Regions from separate parts of the Pseudidiomarina sp. PP-1MA genome, predicted to be linked through region 2. Evidence: predicted binding sites of a transcription regulator. Region 2 holds the regulator's gene; the other holds the start of a gene.
What was found. The regulator MetJ, encoded in region 2, represses methionine synthesis genes. The targets are predictions, from matches to a motif close to TAGACGTCTAGACGTCTA.

Region 1: a site for MetJ is predicted at 5,782-5,799, ahead of msrA (peptide-methionine (S)-S-oxide reductase MsrA). Genes of this name have one in related genera too.

The regions. Positions count from the first base shown of each region.
Region 1 covers NZ_CP165718.1:483,588-491,698, reverse strand. The annotation lists gene AB8S08_RS02290 (hypothetical protein) at 1-1,346, opposite strand, end outside; gene AB8S08_RS02285 (outer membrane beta-barrel protein) at 1,794-2,411, shown strand; gene AB8S08_RS02280 (ATP-binding protein) at 2,480-3,946, opposite strand; gene AB8S08_RS02275 (response regulator transcription factor) at 3,948-4,616, opposite strand; gene AB8S08_RS02270 (PepSY domain-containing protein) at 4,710-5,060, opposite strand; gene AB8S08_RS02265 (hypothetical protein) at 5,181-5,639, shown strand; gene msrA (peptide-methionine (S)-S-oxide reductase MsrA) at 5,845-6,378, shown strand; gene AB8S08_RS02255 (Ig-like domain-containing protein) at 6,478-8,111, opposite strand, start outside.
Region 2 covers NZ_CP165718.1:2,498,075-2,506,185, forward strand. The annotation lists gene AB8S08_RS11770 (malic enzyme-like NAD(P)-binding protein) at 1-231, shown strand, start outside; gene argC (N-acetyl-gamma-glutamyl-phosphate reductase) at 319-1,338, shown strand; gene argB (acetylglutamate kinase) at 1,335-2,102, shown strand; gene argF (ornithine carbamoyltransferase) at 2,141-3,049, shown strand; gene AB8S08_RS11790 (argininosuccinate synthase) at 3,052-4,290, shown strand; gene argH (argininosuccinate lyase) at 4,287-6,131, shown strand; gene metJ (met regulon transcriptional regulator MetJ) at 6,225-6,557, opposite strand; gene metL (bifunctional aspartate kinase/homoserine dehydrogenase II) at 6,883-8,111, shown strand, end outside.

The sequences.
Region 1 (8,111 bases), 690 kb from region 2:
CTTTCATCAGTGCTTAGGAGACGAAAATCGTGCTCGAAGATGGTTAAAAGATCGACGCTATTGGAGCCAAATTCCTCTTGGTAGGCGCTTATTTCTTCCGCCGATAGACCGAACTGTTCTAGGTCAACATCCAAGTAGATAGAATAAGCCGGCTCATCATCAGGCAATGCCAACACGCGACCATCTTCTTCGATAGCCACCGGAGTAAAGCCCTCTTTCATGAAGCCAGTTAATGCCACTTGCCCTGCTTCGAGGTAAAGCTTCAAGCGGTTATCTGCATCGCCAGTTTGCGGTAAATAGAATGCAGTAGGCTCTAGCTCGATGTATTCGCCTTCTAGGTTGGCCCAGTTAGCGTCGCCTAAGTAACTCGGGTCTTCGATGAGTAGCTGAACGCGTGCGGCAAGCTCATCCCCGTCCAGATCACCAAGCAGGCTGGTGTATAAATCAACGTTTAAGAGGATTTCTAAGGTGGTGAGATCAGCTGCTGCTAAGTCCTCCAGAAAATCTGCAATCAAGAGCTGTACCATTGCGGCCATTTCTAACTGCAACCAAATATCTTGCTCTTGTTGAATCAGCGCCAAAGTACTTGCGTTAATAGGCATGTCGCGGCTTAAGATCTGAATTTGCGCATCTCTGGCGGTGGTGAAAGCACCAATATTAACTTGGGCTAGCTCACTGGCATCGAGCACCCGATCCGACCCTGCCAGCTCAACTAGATGAGACAAGCCAACGAGGCGCGAACTCAACACCACCGGTGCCCAATCGTCTTGACCTTGCACTAAGAGCTGCAACGCAGTTTCAGAATCAGCTTCAACAGCACTGGCTGAAGAGGCCGTGGATAACACCAGCTCATAATAGCCATTGCCATCGATGGAACTACTGACAACACTGTCACTGTATGGCATCACCGTCAGGTTTGCATCGGTGCCGACGGGGTCAAAAATTTGCCCACGAATGGTTAAGGTTTCAAGGGTTGTGCAAACAATCGTTAAGTCATCGATATCAGCATCACTAAAAGTGAAGCTTGCCGCAGAAGTGATTTCACATGTTTGCGTCGGCGGCTGACTGACGATAGCCACATCGACTTCGTCTCCAGAACTAAATTCCGTAACAAAGGTGATATCACCATTTTCGGTTACGCTGAGTTCTTCGGTATTGGCGCTAATCACCAAGTCACCAGCTAAACCACTGACCGTTCCGCTCAAGCTATAAGTTACCGGCGGTGGCGGTGGTGGCGGCGGTGGTGGCGTAGGAATATCGGGGCTGCTATTGCCCCCACATGCTGCTAAGAACAAGGTCGCTGCAGTTACTGCCAAAGGCGGCAGAATTCTCAAGGAAGGCTTCATAGTCAAACTCCGTTTTTGTCAAATGACTTCTTTAATATCTAATTTAGTCATTGCTAAATCAATATGCATTTGGTGGTATTTTGTTCAGCGTTGTAAGCGTTTTGACCCCTTCTATCGTTACAACGTGAGCGACTTGCTTGAGGAACTTGCGGACCCAGCTCCGGAGCTGGGTCCGCAAGTCTTTCAAGAGGAGGTGGTAAAATAGCTGGTCGGTAATTCACGGCTGAGTGCAAAAAGCACGGCAGTGGCGGGATGTGGTTGCTGATAGGGATTGTTTGGTGGTGGGTGAAGCTGAGTGATTGGCTGCTTGTTGCGGCTGAATTTACGGTACTGGGGCGCTTACGGTTGTAGGTGGTTTGCGCCAATTACCGGCGCAGTTTGGCGGACATTGTGGCTTGTTACTAACTTACACCTGCACTTTTTATCATTAGAATAAGGATGTTATCTATGCATGGTTTAGGACGAGTTTTGGTGGTTGGAGCGCTGGCTTTGGCGCTGCAAGGGCTGGCTAGCGGCACTGCACAGGCACGCAGTTACGGCTATCGACCGGCGCCGCCACCTGCGCCCTCATTTGATTATGTGAGTGCCGGCTTTGCCAGTGCTAAATGGGGCGATGACTGGGCCAACGGCGCGATTGTGGGCGCATCTTTTATGTTGACCGATGCTTGGTTTGGCTACCTGAATGCGGACCGCGAGAGTTTGGATGACGCCTCCATGACGAGCCTTAATGCGGGCTTGGGTTACGCTCACAGTTACCGTCAGAACACCGTGATTTATGGCGGCTTTGGCTTTATTCAGGGGCGGATTGATTGGGGTGACCAAGCCGATGCTATTGGGGCGGTGACCGAGTCTGGCTACGAACTCAATGTTGGCGTGCGACATCGGGTGAATCAGCAGTTGGAGCTTGATGCGCGCTTTGGCCATGTGGATCTCGGCGCCGGAGACCAAAACTTGCGTTTGCTTGGGCGCTACTATGTGAATCAACGCTGGGCGGTGGAGCTCGGCTACACCTTTGTTAATTCCGACAGTGCTTTGGCGCAAGTCGGTTTCAGCTATCATTTTTAATTGGGTTTGATGTTTTCTACCGGTTGCGGTCGTCAGCACGACGGCCGCAGTTTTAAGTTTAAGCTCAGTTATAAGTTGAAACGTAACTGTACTTGTAAGCCACCGAGATGGCTAGGTCCCAAATGCATTTCCACGCCATACAAATGCGCCAGCTCGGCCGCAACCGTTAAGCCAATTCCACTACCCTGCACCGACATGTCATGACGTTTGCCTCTTGCTAAAGCTTGCTGGCACTGCTCGTCGGTCATGCCTGGGCCATCATCATCGATTTGTAGCAACAGCGTTGGCGGTGCTGCCGTGGCATCAGCCACGCCTTTAACGTTGCCAGTGACTGTGGCAGCGGTAGTGGTAGAGATAGTTGCGCTGAAACTCAGTTGCTGCTGCGAATATTTCAAGGCATTTTCTAACAGGTTGCCGACGATTTCTTGTAGATCCGGAGCCGCAACGCGTACGGCAATGGCAGTTAGCTGCGGCTGGTCAAGCTGGCTGTAACTGAACTTGCGTTGGCGCTGTTTGGCCATGCTGGCGATGGCTGCGAGGATCGGCTGTAGCGCTGCTTGCAGATTCGCATGAGCCGCAAGCTGGTGAGTACCTACTGCGGCTGCCCGCGCCAAGTGGTGCTGTACCACTTGGTCCATACGATGGATTTCTCGAGTGAATTCAGCAGCAAGCTGCGGCGGTAGTTCGGCTAGTTGGCTTTGCATCACCGCCAACGGCGTTTTGAGGCTATGGGCTAAATTCGCAGCTGCGGCGCGGCTGTGTTCAAGCAGCTTTTCATCGCGCTCAAGCACGTCGTTAAGTGCCTCAGCTAACGGTTTGAGCTCACTGCTTAGAGCGGCGCTATCGAGCCGCGATGAGGGACTTGCGGACCCAGCTCCGGAGCTGGGTCCGCAAGTTCCTCCATGGCGGAGCCGCTGCAGTTGGTGGCTGAGGCTGGCGAGGGGGGCGAGTACCCAGCGCAGTTGGACGGCGAGAAATAGTAGTAAGACGGCGGCTAGGCCGGCTAAAGCAAGCCACAACACTTGGTTAAAGGCGGCTACTTCGCGGTCTATTTCGGCCACGGGGCCGCCCACCATCACATGAATCGGCTGTTCGAGCTGAGCGAGCAAATAATCTCGTTCAGACACGCGTAAGGCTTGCTGCTGTGGGCCAATGCCGGGGCGCAAGATCAAGTTATTCACAACGCCATCAACGCTCGGTTGCAAGCGTTGGTCCCACAGCGATCGCGACAGCGCGAGGGTTTGTTCGGCACTGCTAATCTGCCAATACCACCCCGAATAAATCTCATGAAAACGATGGTCACCTAACTTATCTTGAACTTCTAACTCGCCCATGGCGTTCACTTCTAAGGCAGCCACCAGCACGTTTTGCCAAGCGGTGAGGCGAGCATCGAACGACGCGGTAACGGAGCGTTCGAAGGCATGACTGAGGGCCCATCCTGCGCTAGGCAGAGCTACCAAGAGCAACACCAGGCCTGCGATTATCGTGCGCTGACGTATGCTGATAGGTGGTACCGTGCGAGTCGCTTTTGGCATGTTAATCAACCGCTGGGGCTTGCACCCGATAGCCTTGGCCACGAATGGTTTCGATAAAATCACGGCCGAGTTTTTTGCGCAGCCGGGCAACTTGAACATCGATAACATTGGAGTCCGGCTCTTCGTCGCGGTCGTACACGTGGTCGTGTAACTCGGTGCGACTTACGATGCGACCGCTGGCATGCATTAAGTAGCTGATCAGCTTGGTTTCTTGTGCGGTAAGCTTAACCGGCATGCCCTGTTTACTGAGCTGATTGGTGAGGGTGTCGAAGACCACCTCACCAACGGTTAAATGTGGGTGAGCTTGGCCGTAACTGCGGCGGATAAGCGCCTTAACGCGCATTAATAATTCAGCCACCGCAAAAGGTTTTACCAAGTAGTCATCAGCGCCAGCATTAAAACCGCTAGCCTTATCAGCCCACGTGCCGCGCGCGGTTAAAATGAGCGTGACGATACCAATGCCAGCTTGACGCCAGCGCTGCAACCAATCGCTGCCTTGGCCGTCGGGGAGGCCCAAATCTAAGATCAGCAAATCAAACACTTCGGTGCTTAACAAATAGTCAGCCGCGGCGCCGGTACCGGCGTGGTCGACGTTATAGCCGGCCTCGGTCAGCACCTTGGTGAGGTTTTGCGCTAATTTGATATCGTCTTCCACAATCAAAATTTTCATGCAAGTTACTCATAACCGATGGTTCCTAGCTGATGATTTATAGCTGATGGTTCATAACCGATGGTTCCTAGCCCATCATTCATGGCCGATAACTCATGGCTGTTTGCTCATGGCTTTTAACTGACGCCCTTCTACGCTCATTAGCTCGCCAGTACGGGCGGCAAATTCAAACTCGGCCCGTTGCCCTTGGGGGCCGATCATCTCTATTTCGTAGACGAGCATACCATCATCGTCTTCTAATTCTATCTCCACGATTTCGCCGTCATAGCGCTCGCGTAAATACGCCAAGATCACTTCTAACGACACCACCTCGCCCGCTTGCACTTGTTGGTACAAACGTTGCTGTTGCTTGTTGTCGGGCCAGACGCCGGCGGGCGCAGCCAGAGCCGCTTGCAGGCCCCAACTAAGACTGGTGACAAAGATGAGATAAGATAACTTGTTCATGGTGCTAAGCTTACCCGAAAAACGGTTCACAAACATGAACCAAACATGAACGAGTGGTTCATACTAGGCTCATTGATAGGCTGATAGGATAGCTGCAACATCAACAAAGGAGTACAGACTATGACAAACAAAAGCTTGGTAGTAAGTTTAGCAGCCGTATTACTAATGGGCACAACTGCCGTAGTTGCAGCTAACTCAGCAGTTACCGCCAACAGCCAAATGGAGCAGTTGCAAGCGCTTAAGAATTACGGCTATACCCATATTAATGAGCTGGAGTGGGATGATCATCGCCCGCAACTGGAAGTGGAAGGTTGGCTAGCCGACAACTGGTTTGCCGAAGTGACGTTTCAGGGTGCCGGAGCCGCAGCTGAAGTAAAGCACGAGCGCAAAGAAAGTAAGATCGTACAGCCGTGGGGCTTGACCTTGGCGCAAGTTGAACAAGTGATGCAACAGGCGAATAGCCAAGGCATGGCGGTGTTTGAAGAGATCTCAATTGATGATAGCGGTCGTATTGAGATTGAAGGTGACAACGCCAACGGTCGTGAACTAGAGCTGCGTTTTCATATCCGCGAGCTGTAACTAACGCCCCCCTCTCAGCAACGATAACAGCAACGATAACAAACGGGTGGCCACGTGCGTGTGGTCGCTCGTTTTTGTTGCTGTGGCTTGATCAGAGGCTTTACAAACTATGGCTGCAGGCGTAAAGTAACACCATCTAATACAGGCATCTAGACGTCTATTCGTGGGATGTCTTTTCGTTCTTTTGCGACGGAGTTTACAAGTTATGACGCAACAAATTACGTTAGGCGGCGGTTGTTTTTGGTGCCTTGAAGGCGCCTTCAAGCAAGTGCGTGGGGTATTAAAGGTGCAATCGGGTTATGCCGGCGGCCATAAAGCCGAACCTACCTACGAAGAAGTCTGCAAGGGCGATACCGGCCACGCTGAGGTGGTACAAATCACTTTTGAGCCGACCTCGCTGAGCGTGCGCGAGATTTATGAGATCTTTTTTGCACTGCATGACCCCACTCAGGTCAACCGTCAAGGTAACGATATTGGCAGCCAGTATCGCACCTCGATTTTCTATCAGACCGATGAGCAGCAGCGTTTGGCGCAAGAAATCATTGCGGAAATGGAGCGCGAGCAAACCTGGGATGCGCCTATTGTGACCACCGTTGAGCCGCTGGAAAAATTCTGGCCGGCGGAGGAATATCACGACAACTACGTGGAGCGTAATCCTGAAAATGCCTACTGCCAAGCAGTGGTACATCCTAAGTTGGCGAAGTTTAAGCGGACTTTTGCTGAGAAACTTGACGGTTAATATTTGCGGTTAATATTTGCAGTTAATAAAAAAAGGGCTTACCCGATGGGTGAGCCCTTTTTGCTTTCCAACCTATTTTCCTAGTTGTTTTCCAAGCCTTTATTTCTCAGTTACTTCAGCAAACGGCTTGGTTAACCGCAGCGGGTCTGGCGTCCAGCTTGAGCTGCGCTGATAAGCTGCGGTTGGCACTTCAATCAAGCTAGCTGCAGCAACCGGTACCGGTTCTTCACCGGTTTCGCTGGCTTTGTAATAAGTCATTCCACCTGCCATAAAGTACATTTTGCCTGGCTCAACGTAAATATTGTAAGGACCAGTACCGTACGGGAACTTACTACTCGATAGCAGCGCCATCACACCATTATCGTAGCTCGCCACAAATCGACGGAAGCTACCACCACATTGGTCTTGATAGCAGCTCTTACCCACTAAAATACTATTGCCATCAACATCTTCCCAGTTCCCAGATGGCAAGCTACGTGGCTCGATGCTAGCCGAGAGGCAGTCGTCCCACATATCACCACCCGGTGCGACTTCATCACACTCAATATCGACGATATAATAGTTACCATCGCTGCTGTATCGATAGCCACCACCACCAATGCGAGCGGTTAATGGCGTTAACTTACCCTCGCCATTAACGCCATCCCAGATGGTCTTATCGGCAATCATGTTGGCGGTATCCAAGCTGTGATCGATGCTAGGCATATTGTTTGTATTCCAATTCTCACCGCCGTTTTTAAGATGACGCTTGGTAAGCACAATTTGCGCATGCTCTTGGTCGTCTAACAGATACAAATCTTCAGCGTAGTAATTCATGTTCGGATCGTTATAGGTGAGCGTTAACTTCGTTTTGTCTGGGCTTAACTCGTAGCTACCACCTTCGAGCACGTCGCGATCAAAAGTACCGCTAAATTCAGACGTGGGGTAAAAACTATAAGCCATGCGGGTAAAGTAATACACATCGTCGGGCAAACCATCAAACGTCAAGTTATTGTATCCGTAAAACTCACCGTAGTAGGCATATTCCGTTGGCGCTGATAGATCAAACGTGAGATCTTTAATCAAACTTTCAGCTCGCGTGTAGGTGTTGGTGTATGCACTCCCCTCGGGTGACACCGCAGGTAGTTCTAATTGCTCACCTTCGTATTCAAACGGAATAGGTGCCAACTCGAGTTCATACGATTCATAGATAGTCAGACTCGCACCCACTACACTTAACGGCATCGCTTCTAGATAACTACTCACAGTTAATGGCACACTGCCAGCGGTGGTTGAGCCTTCTTGGCTGGCTACAAATTTTGCTAGTAAATCAGCATCATAAAGATGGCCATAATTATTCACAAAGGAGTTTAATGGGATGAATCGGGCTGTTGTTTGCAACGGACCAACCCACTTACCATCAACAAAAGGCACATGCTCTGATTCACCATCATAAATGCCCTGTCTAAAGAGCGCGCCGTCTTCATCGATAGAGTAGCTGACATAGTTTTGGTGAGCATTGTAACGGTGGTAATTGTAGAACAGCATGTAAGCACCAGCGAGCTCGGTTGGATCAATGGCAGGTACTAATTCACTATCGGCTGCGGTGGCAGCAATCATGGCTTGTAAATCACCAGCGGCATCGGCCTGTGCCAACAACGTATTGTAGGCATCGGCATCGTTTAAAAAGTCAGCGATACTCGTGAAACCTTCCGGCAAACTATAATTTTCGTCATCGACTAACAGCTTAATCA
Region 2 (8,111 bases):
GAGATGAAGCTAGCGGCTGTCGAAGCCATTCGCCAATTAGCCAAAGAGCCTGTGCCAACTGCGGTTCTTGAAGCTGCAGGGGTTGATAAACTTGAGTTTGGGCCAGATTACATCATCCCCAAACCGCTCGACCCACGGTTACGCACACGGGTTTCTAAAGCCGTTGCAGAAGCCGCCATAGCGTCAGGCGCTGCACGGATTAAACTACCGAAAAATTACATGCAGGAATAATTCAACAGGTAATATATTTATGCTTGTTTAATGAATTTTTATTCACTATACTTACGCCATTGTTAACTGCGTAACGTATGATTGTGGATGAACCAGAGTAAATTAATTCCTTGTGCTGTATTTGGGGCCAGCGGCTATAGCGGTGTTGAACTGGTATGGCTGCTGCATAATCACCCGCAATTTAACGTTGCCTACGGGTTTACCTCTAGCGCACGTCCCGCAGAACCTATCGCTGCTTTGTATCCGCAACTAGCCGGACGCTGTGACCTGATTCTGCAACCTTGGCATCCCAACTTGTTAGGCGCTGTCGCCCAGCAAGTTCGGGTTGCATTTTTAGCGCTCCCTCATCAAGCCAGTGCCGAACTTGCGCCGTTATTAATCAAGGCAGGCATGACTGTGTTTGATTTATCTGGCGCTTTTCGGTTACAAGATGCTAAGCAGCATCAAGCGGCCTATGGCTTTAAACAGCCGCACTTAGCCCAGCCAGTTCCTTATGGCTTAGCCGAATGGGTTGACTTACAAGGTGACGAGCCGCTTATCGCCGTGCCTGGCTGCTATCCTACCGCGGCAGCAACTGCACTGATGCCAGTACGCACCATGCTCAAGCCAGATAGTGCTCCTATTGTAAATGCTGTTAGTGGCGTTTCAGGTGCAGGACGCGCAGCTCAAGCTCATACCAGCTTCTGTGAAGTAAGCTTGCAAGCCTATGCTATTGGTACTCACCGCCACCAAGCTGAAATGGCCCAAACGTTGGGCTGCGAGCTTCTATTCGTGCCGCATTTAGGCTCGTTCAAACGGGGTATTCTAGCGACTGTGTACGCCCAATTAGCCGCAGGCGTAAGCGCGCATCAAGTGCAGCAAGCCTTCCATCAGGCCTATGCCGACCAGCCTCTAGTACGAATTTGCCAAACCCCACCCAAGCTGGCGCAAGTAGTGGGCACGCCTTATGTGGATGTGCACGTTACTGTGATAGGTAGCCAACTGGTGGTGTCTGTTGCTCTGGATAACTTACAAAAAGGAGCCGCTGCACAAGCTGTACAATTAGCTAATCAATACATTGGCTTACCCACTGAGTGTGGCTTACTGCATGCTGGAGCTGTGATATGAGTGTGCCACTCGTAATCAAATTAGGCGGCCGCGTGGTCACTGATAACGACTGCTTGCAGCAATTGTTCAGCACAGTTACACGGCTTGCGGCACTACGGCCGTTGGTGCTGGTTCACGGCGGCGGCGACCAAGTACAAAGCTTATTGCAACAGCTTGGCCAGAGCAGCCACAAAGTAGATGGGCAACGGATCACGCCTGCCGCCCATATGCCGATTGTGGCGGGAGTCTTAGCCGGTGATATCAATACCCAATTGTGCGCAGTAGCGCAGCAACATCAATTGCTTGCGGTAGGTTTAACCCTAGCCGCTGGCGGCACCGTACAGTGCAGCCAAGACACCAGCCGGGGCGCGGTTGGAATTCCTAGCCCGGGCTCAGCGCAACTGCTAGAAAGTCTGATTGAACAAAATTATTTACCCATTGTGAGCTCCATTGGGGTGAGTGCAGCGGGCGAGCGGCTAAACGTGAATGCCGACCTTGCTGCTGCAGCGATTGCCCAAGTGTTACATGCGGATCTTATTTTACTGACCGACGTGCCTGGCATTCTTGATCAGCACGGTCAACTCATCAATACCATTCACGCCGACCAAGCTCCTGACCTGATTGCCAGTGGTGTCATCAAAGACGGGATGGTGGTGAAACTACAAGCAGCATTGCAAGCTGCACACGCCTCGCGACGAAGCATCGCGGTGGCCGGCTGGCAAGATGCCAACGCGCTCACCCGTTTGGCTAAGGGTGAAGCCGCCGGAACCCGCGTTAGATATTAAGCCGACGCTATCCATCTGATTACTTACTGGAATTTACTATGCATGATTTATTAGCTATGCGCGATTTAAGCAGCGCACAGGTCACTCATTTATTGGAGTTGGCGCAGACCATCAAACAGCGTCCGAGCGCTTGGCAGCAAACCCTACAAGGCAAAAGTATTGCGTTGTTGTTTGAAAAGCCGTCATTACGCACCCGCGCCAGCTTTGCCGCAGGTATTCATCGGTTAGGTGGCCATAGTATCTACCTTGATGCTGCGCAATTGATGGGAGTACGCGAGCCGGCCAGTGATGTTGGCGCTAATTTGGCACTTTGGCACGATGCTATCGTAGCACGGGTTTACGCTCAGGCGACCTTGGCCGAACTTGCCGCCGCATCTGATAAACCCATCGTGAATGCTCTTAGTGATGAGTGCCATCCCTGTCAGGCATTAGCGGATCTGCTTACCTTAAAGGAGCATGCTGGCGAGCTAGCAGACCTTACTCTAACCTATATTGGCGATGGCAATAACGTCTGCCAAGCATTGATGGCTGGCGCTGCCGCTACCGGGATGAACTTGCAAATTGTAACCCCCGCTGATTATCAACCAAACCCAGCTTTGGTGGCCTTAGCGCAACAGCAGGCACAAACCACGGGCAGCCAGATCAGCTTGCATACCCAGATCACGGAGCTGCAACAAACCGATGCTATTTATACCGATACTTGGTTCTCGATGGGGCAGCAGCGCGATAGTAACGAGGTGATGCATGACTTTGCTAGCTACCAAGTTAACAGCGCGCTGATGAAACAACTAGGAGCGCGCTTCTTTATGCATTGCTTGCCTGCCTATCGCGGTCGTGAGGTTACGGCTGAGGTTATCGATGGGCCACAGAGCTTGGTGCTACACCAAGCGGAAAATCGTTTGTTTGCACAAAACGCCATTCTTGTTGAATTATTTGCTGGAGCTTAATCATGACTGCATCTGTTAAAAAAGTTGTTTTGGCCTACTCTGGTGGTCTTGATACTTCTGCCATTGTGCCTTGGTTAAAAGAAAACTACGACTGTGAGGTAGTAGCATTCGTGGCCGATGTGGGCCAAGGTGAAGATGAGCTAGAAGGCGTTGAAGCAAAAGCTATCGCTTCTGGCGCCAGCAGCTGTCACATTGTTGATTTAAAAGAGCAGTTTGCTCAAGAGGTTATTTACCCGACGCTGAAAACGGGAGCCTTATACGAAGGCCAATACTTATTAGGCACTGCGCTCGCTCGGCCGATTATTGCTGCTGCACAAGTCGCGGTAGCGCGCCAAGTAGGTGCCGACGCACTGGCTCATGGCTGTACCGGCAAAGGTAATGACCAAGTACGCTTTGAATCCGCTTTTGCCGCTCTTGCTCCTGATCTTACCGTGATTGCGCCTTGGCGCGAGTGGAGCATGCGGTCGCGGCCAGATCTCTTGGCCTATCTTGCTGAGCGCAATATTCCGTGTGCGGCTTCAGCGACTAAAATTTACAGTCGTGATGCTAACCTATGGCACATCTCTACCGAAGGCGGTGAATTAGAAGACCCGTGGAACGAGCCATCAGCGCAAGTATGGACTTGGACTGTCGCCCCAGAGCAAGCGCCGGAACAACCAGAATATTTACAGTTAAGCTTTACTGCTGGCAGCCTCACTGCGATTAATGAGCAACCGATTGCGGCAGTAGCGGCAATTGAGCAACTCAATAAAATTGCTGGAGCCCACGGTATTGGCCGCTTAGACATGGTAGAAAACCGGTTGGTTGGGATGAAGTCACGCGGCTGTTATGAAACTCCTGCTGGCACGGTTTTATATGCAGCCCTGCAAGGCCTTGAAAGCTTAGTTCTAGATCGTACCACGCAAGATTATCGGATTCGTTTGGGCAACGAGTTTGCGCAACTTATGTACGATGGCCGCTGGTTTACTCCACTCAAAGATGTGATGTTAGCTGCGGCAGAACAAATTGCGAAGCCTTTAACCGGTGATGTGGTGGTCAAACTCTATAAGGGTACCGTGAGCGTCACGCAAAAACGTTCACCCAACAGCTTGTACTCCAATGCTTTTGCTACGTTTGACGAAGATACTGTTTACAACCAAAAACATGCAGAAGGCTTTATTCGTTTGTACAGCTTAGCTAGTCGTATTCGTTGTTTACATCAAACTGCCGCAGCTGAAGCTGCCGACAAGGAGCAACCATGAGTTTATGGGGCGGGCGTTTTAGCCAAGCCAGTGCCGATGAATTCAAGCAGTTTAATGACTCGCTGCGGTTTGATTATGTACTGGCACCATTTGATATTCAGGCGTCTCGGGCATGGGCTGAAGCCTTATTGAGCGCAGAGCTGATTAGCTCTGCCGAACAACAACAGTTGGACCAAGCCTTGGCGGAATTAGCGCAGGCGGTAACGGTTGATCCTCAGTTGCCCTTGCAAAGCCAGGCTGAAGACATTCATAGCTGGGTGGAAGGCGAGCTGATCAAGCGGATTGGCGATACCGCGAAGAAGCTTCACACCGGCCGGAGCAGAAATGATTTAGTGGCGACTGATTTACGCTTGTTGTGTAAACAGTTTACCCAGCAACTCATTCGGGAAAACTTAGCCGCTGTGCAGGCTTTGCTCGAATTTGCCAAACGCTATCAAACCAGCTTATTACCGGGCTACACCCACTTGCAACGAGCCCAGCCGATAGTAGCTGGGCACTGGGCTATGGCCTACGTACAGATGCTACAACGCGATGTTAGCCGACTACGCGATGCCGGCAAACGGATGGATGTCTGCCCGCTCGGTAGTGGTGCCTTAGCAGGAACAACTGCCGCCATCGATCGGCAGGCGTTGGCGCACGAGCTTGGCTTTCGTCAAGCATGCGAAAATAGCTTAGATGGTGTGTCGGACCGAGATTTCGCCCTAGATTTGCTGCATATCGCTAGCACCGGGATGATGCATTTATCGCGTCTGGCCGAAGATGTCATCTTCTATTGTTCTGGCGAAAGTGGCTGCTTTGCCATGAGCGACCGCATCAGCAGTGGCTCATCGTTAATGCCACAGAAGAAAAACCCAGATTTGTTTGAGTTGTTACGGGGCAAAACAGGGCGAGTTCTGGGCCATTTACAAGCGCTGTTCATTACTTTGAAAGGCTTGCCATTAGCCTACAACAAAGACATGCAAGAAGATAAAGAAGGCCTGTTTGATGCCCTGCAGACCTATCAGCATTGTCTGGCCATGCTCACGTTCGCCTTACCTGAGTTATCGGTGAATCAAGATCATGCCGCTCAGCAAGCTTTGTTGGGCTACAGCAATGCGACTGAATTGGCTGATTACATGGTGGCGCAAGGGATTCCGTTTCGGGATGCTCATCACCTTACCGGTAGCTTAGTGCTCTTGGCTCAGCAAGCTGGCGTAGCACTCGAGCAGCTCGATTTAGCCTCCATGCAACAAGTGTGTCCGCAGTTGCAAGCCGATGTCTATCAGGTTCTTGATAGCCAATACGGTTTGCATAAGCGGCAGGCTCTGGGTGGCACCGGCCCAAGCGCCGTTAAACTAGCTATCAAGCACGCCGAAGACTGGTTACATGCGGCCGAAGCGGCAAGTAAACATGTGCGCCAAGCTCGTTTAGCAGACGCCGACAAGATTTGTGAATTGATCGCCTACTGGGCTGAGCAAGGTGAAAACTTACCTCGTGACAAAGCGGATGTATTGCAAGCGATTCAGAGCTTTGCCGTAGCAGAAATTAATGATGAAGTGGTAGGCTGCGCAGCACTTTACGTCTACACCACTGGCTTGGCCGAAATTCGTAGCTTAGGATTATTTCCACAAGCGCAAGGTAAGGGGCTGGGAGCAGAATTAGTCGCTTGGTTACTCTGGAAGGCACGTGAACTTGGCATTAAACGGACCATAGTGCTAACCCGAGTACCTGAGTTCTTTGGCAAGTTGAACTTTAAGCTGACGGTGAAAGATGCGTTACCAGAAAAAGTGATGAAGGACTGCGACATCTGTCCTCGTAAAGAGAACTGTGACGAGACCGCGCTTGAGTATTTATTGAAATAACCAGACTTAACCGTCCCTGCAAGTGACCCGTGGTAGAAGTAGTGCTGCTGCCACGGGTTATTGCTTGGTCGCTGTGCTACAAATTAATCCTCGTTAATCTTCGTCGTCGTACAGATCGTCTACTTCCGGAATAGGTAAATTGCGCCGTTCTAATTCAGCCCGAACTTCAGCTGGGATCTTATGTGGATTGTCTTTGCGTAAATCATCATCGGTAGGCAGCGGCTGCCCGGTAAAGGCATGCAAAAAAGCTTCGCACAGTAGCTCACTGTTGGTGGCATGACGTAAGTTTTTTACCTGGCGACGAGTTCGCTCATCGGTTAGCACCTTGAGTACCTTGGTAGGAATAGACACCGTAATTTTTTTTACGTGCTCGCTCTTTCTACCGTGTTCTACATACGGGTAAATATACTCACCATCCCATTCCATACCGCACCTATACACCCTGTTCATTGGCTGGGCTGACTGCAACTGCTGCTGGTGGCAGTCGGCAAACTCAGCAAAATAAAAAGTTAAAAACCTTAAAGCTTGTGGTGAATTGTACTGTGGATATTAAATCAGTCAACTTTATACGTATAGCGGTCTATACTTCTTTATCTGTTCGTTTTAATCTTGCACAGTAAAACTCACGTAAGCACATGCTAGGTTAACCAACTTTATGCATCGCGCGCTTTATTGAATGGGGGCTACCCCCTATAATTATTGTTCATTCATTATCAGCAGACCGCTGCACACAGGAGAACGCACACGCATCATGACGGTTGAGGTTAAAGTTACCCCCGAGCAAATTCAAAACGTGGCCGAGCAAGTTCAGGTTCACAAATTTGGTGGCAGCAGTTTGGCCGATGCCTACTGTTATCGTCGCGTCGCTCGCATTGTTAGCGAATACGCCGGTGCTAGCGATTTGGTCGTAGTGTCTGCTGCGGGCGATACCACCAACCGTATTCTTGCCATTATTGATGCCAAAGCGGATGACCGTGGCGTTGCCGAAGTGCTGCTGAAACAACTCGAAAAATATCAGCAAGGGCTTATCAACGAGTTGCTTAACGGTGACCACCAACAACGCGTACTAGACCTATCGCAACAAGATTTTAAGCGCTGGTACGGGTGGTTAAACGACCAAGAAGTGATTACCCATAAGCCTGAATTGCTGTCCTACGGCGAGTTATGGAGTGCCCGTTTATTAGCAGCCCTATTGCAACAGCAAGGGGTCACCGCCGATTACATTGATGCGCGTACTTTCTTGGTAGCTGAAGATGCGCCCGAGCCACTGATTCAGGTGCCCGTATCTCGAGCTGGCTTGCTCAACCGCATTGCACCTCACCCGGGTACAAGATTTATTGTGACCGGCTTTATTTGTGCCGACCCTAGTGGGCGTTCCTTAATTTTAGGTCGTAACGGCAGTGACTATTCTGCCACCCTCGTTGGTAGCTTAATAGATTCTAAGCAGGTCACTATCTGGAAGGATGTGGCTGGGGTGTACTCAGCGGATCCGCGTAAAGTAGAGCGGGTGGTGAGCCTACCTATTCTAGATTGGCAAGAAGCTGAAGAACTGGCACGGTTAGGTAGCCCGGTGTTACACCCGCGTACCTTCCAGCCGGTTAACCGCGAACGCATGGTGATTGCGGTACGCTCTAGTTTGAAGGTAGAGAATCAGCAAACTCGTATCGGCTTATACGAAGATACCGAAGCTAAAGGCAAGGTGTTAACGTCGCTAGCCGACGTGGTGTTGTTTAGAGTTGATTTAAGCGATGCCCAGCTGATTGATAAATTTGAAAATTTAGAACTGACTCCGCTTATTAGCTGGAACGAAGTAGCACAACATCATGCCTACTATGCCTATCACCAAAACCATCTCGACTTTTTACAGCAGTGGTTACTTGAGGTAGATAAAGCGGATCATGTGGTGCAGATGGAAGGCTACTCGATGATTGCCTTGGTAGGTAATCGGATTCAAGAGACGGCCCAGTACAGCACCTTTAA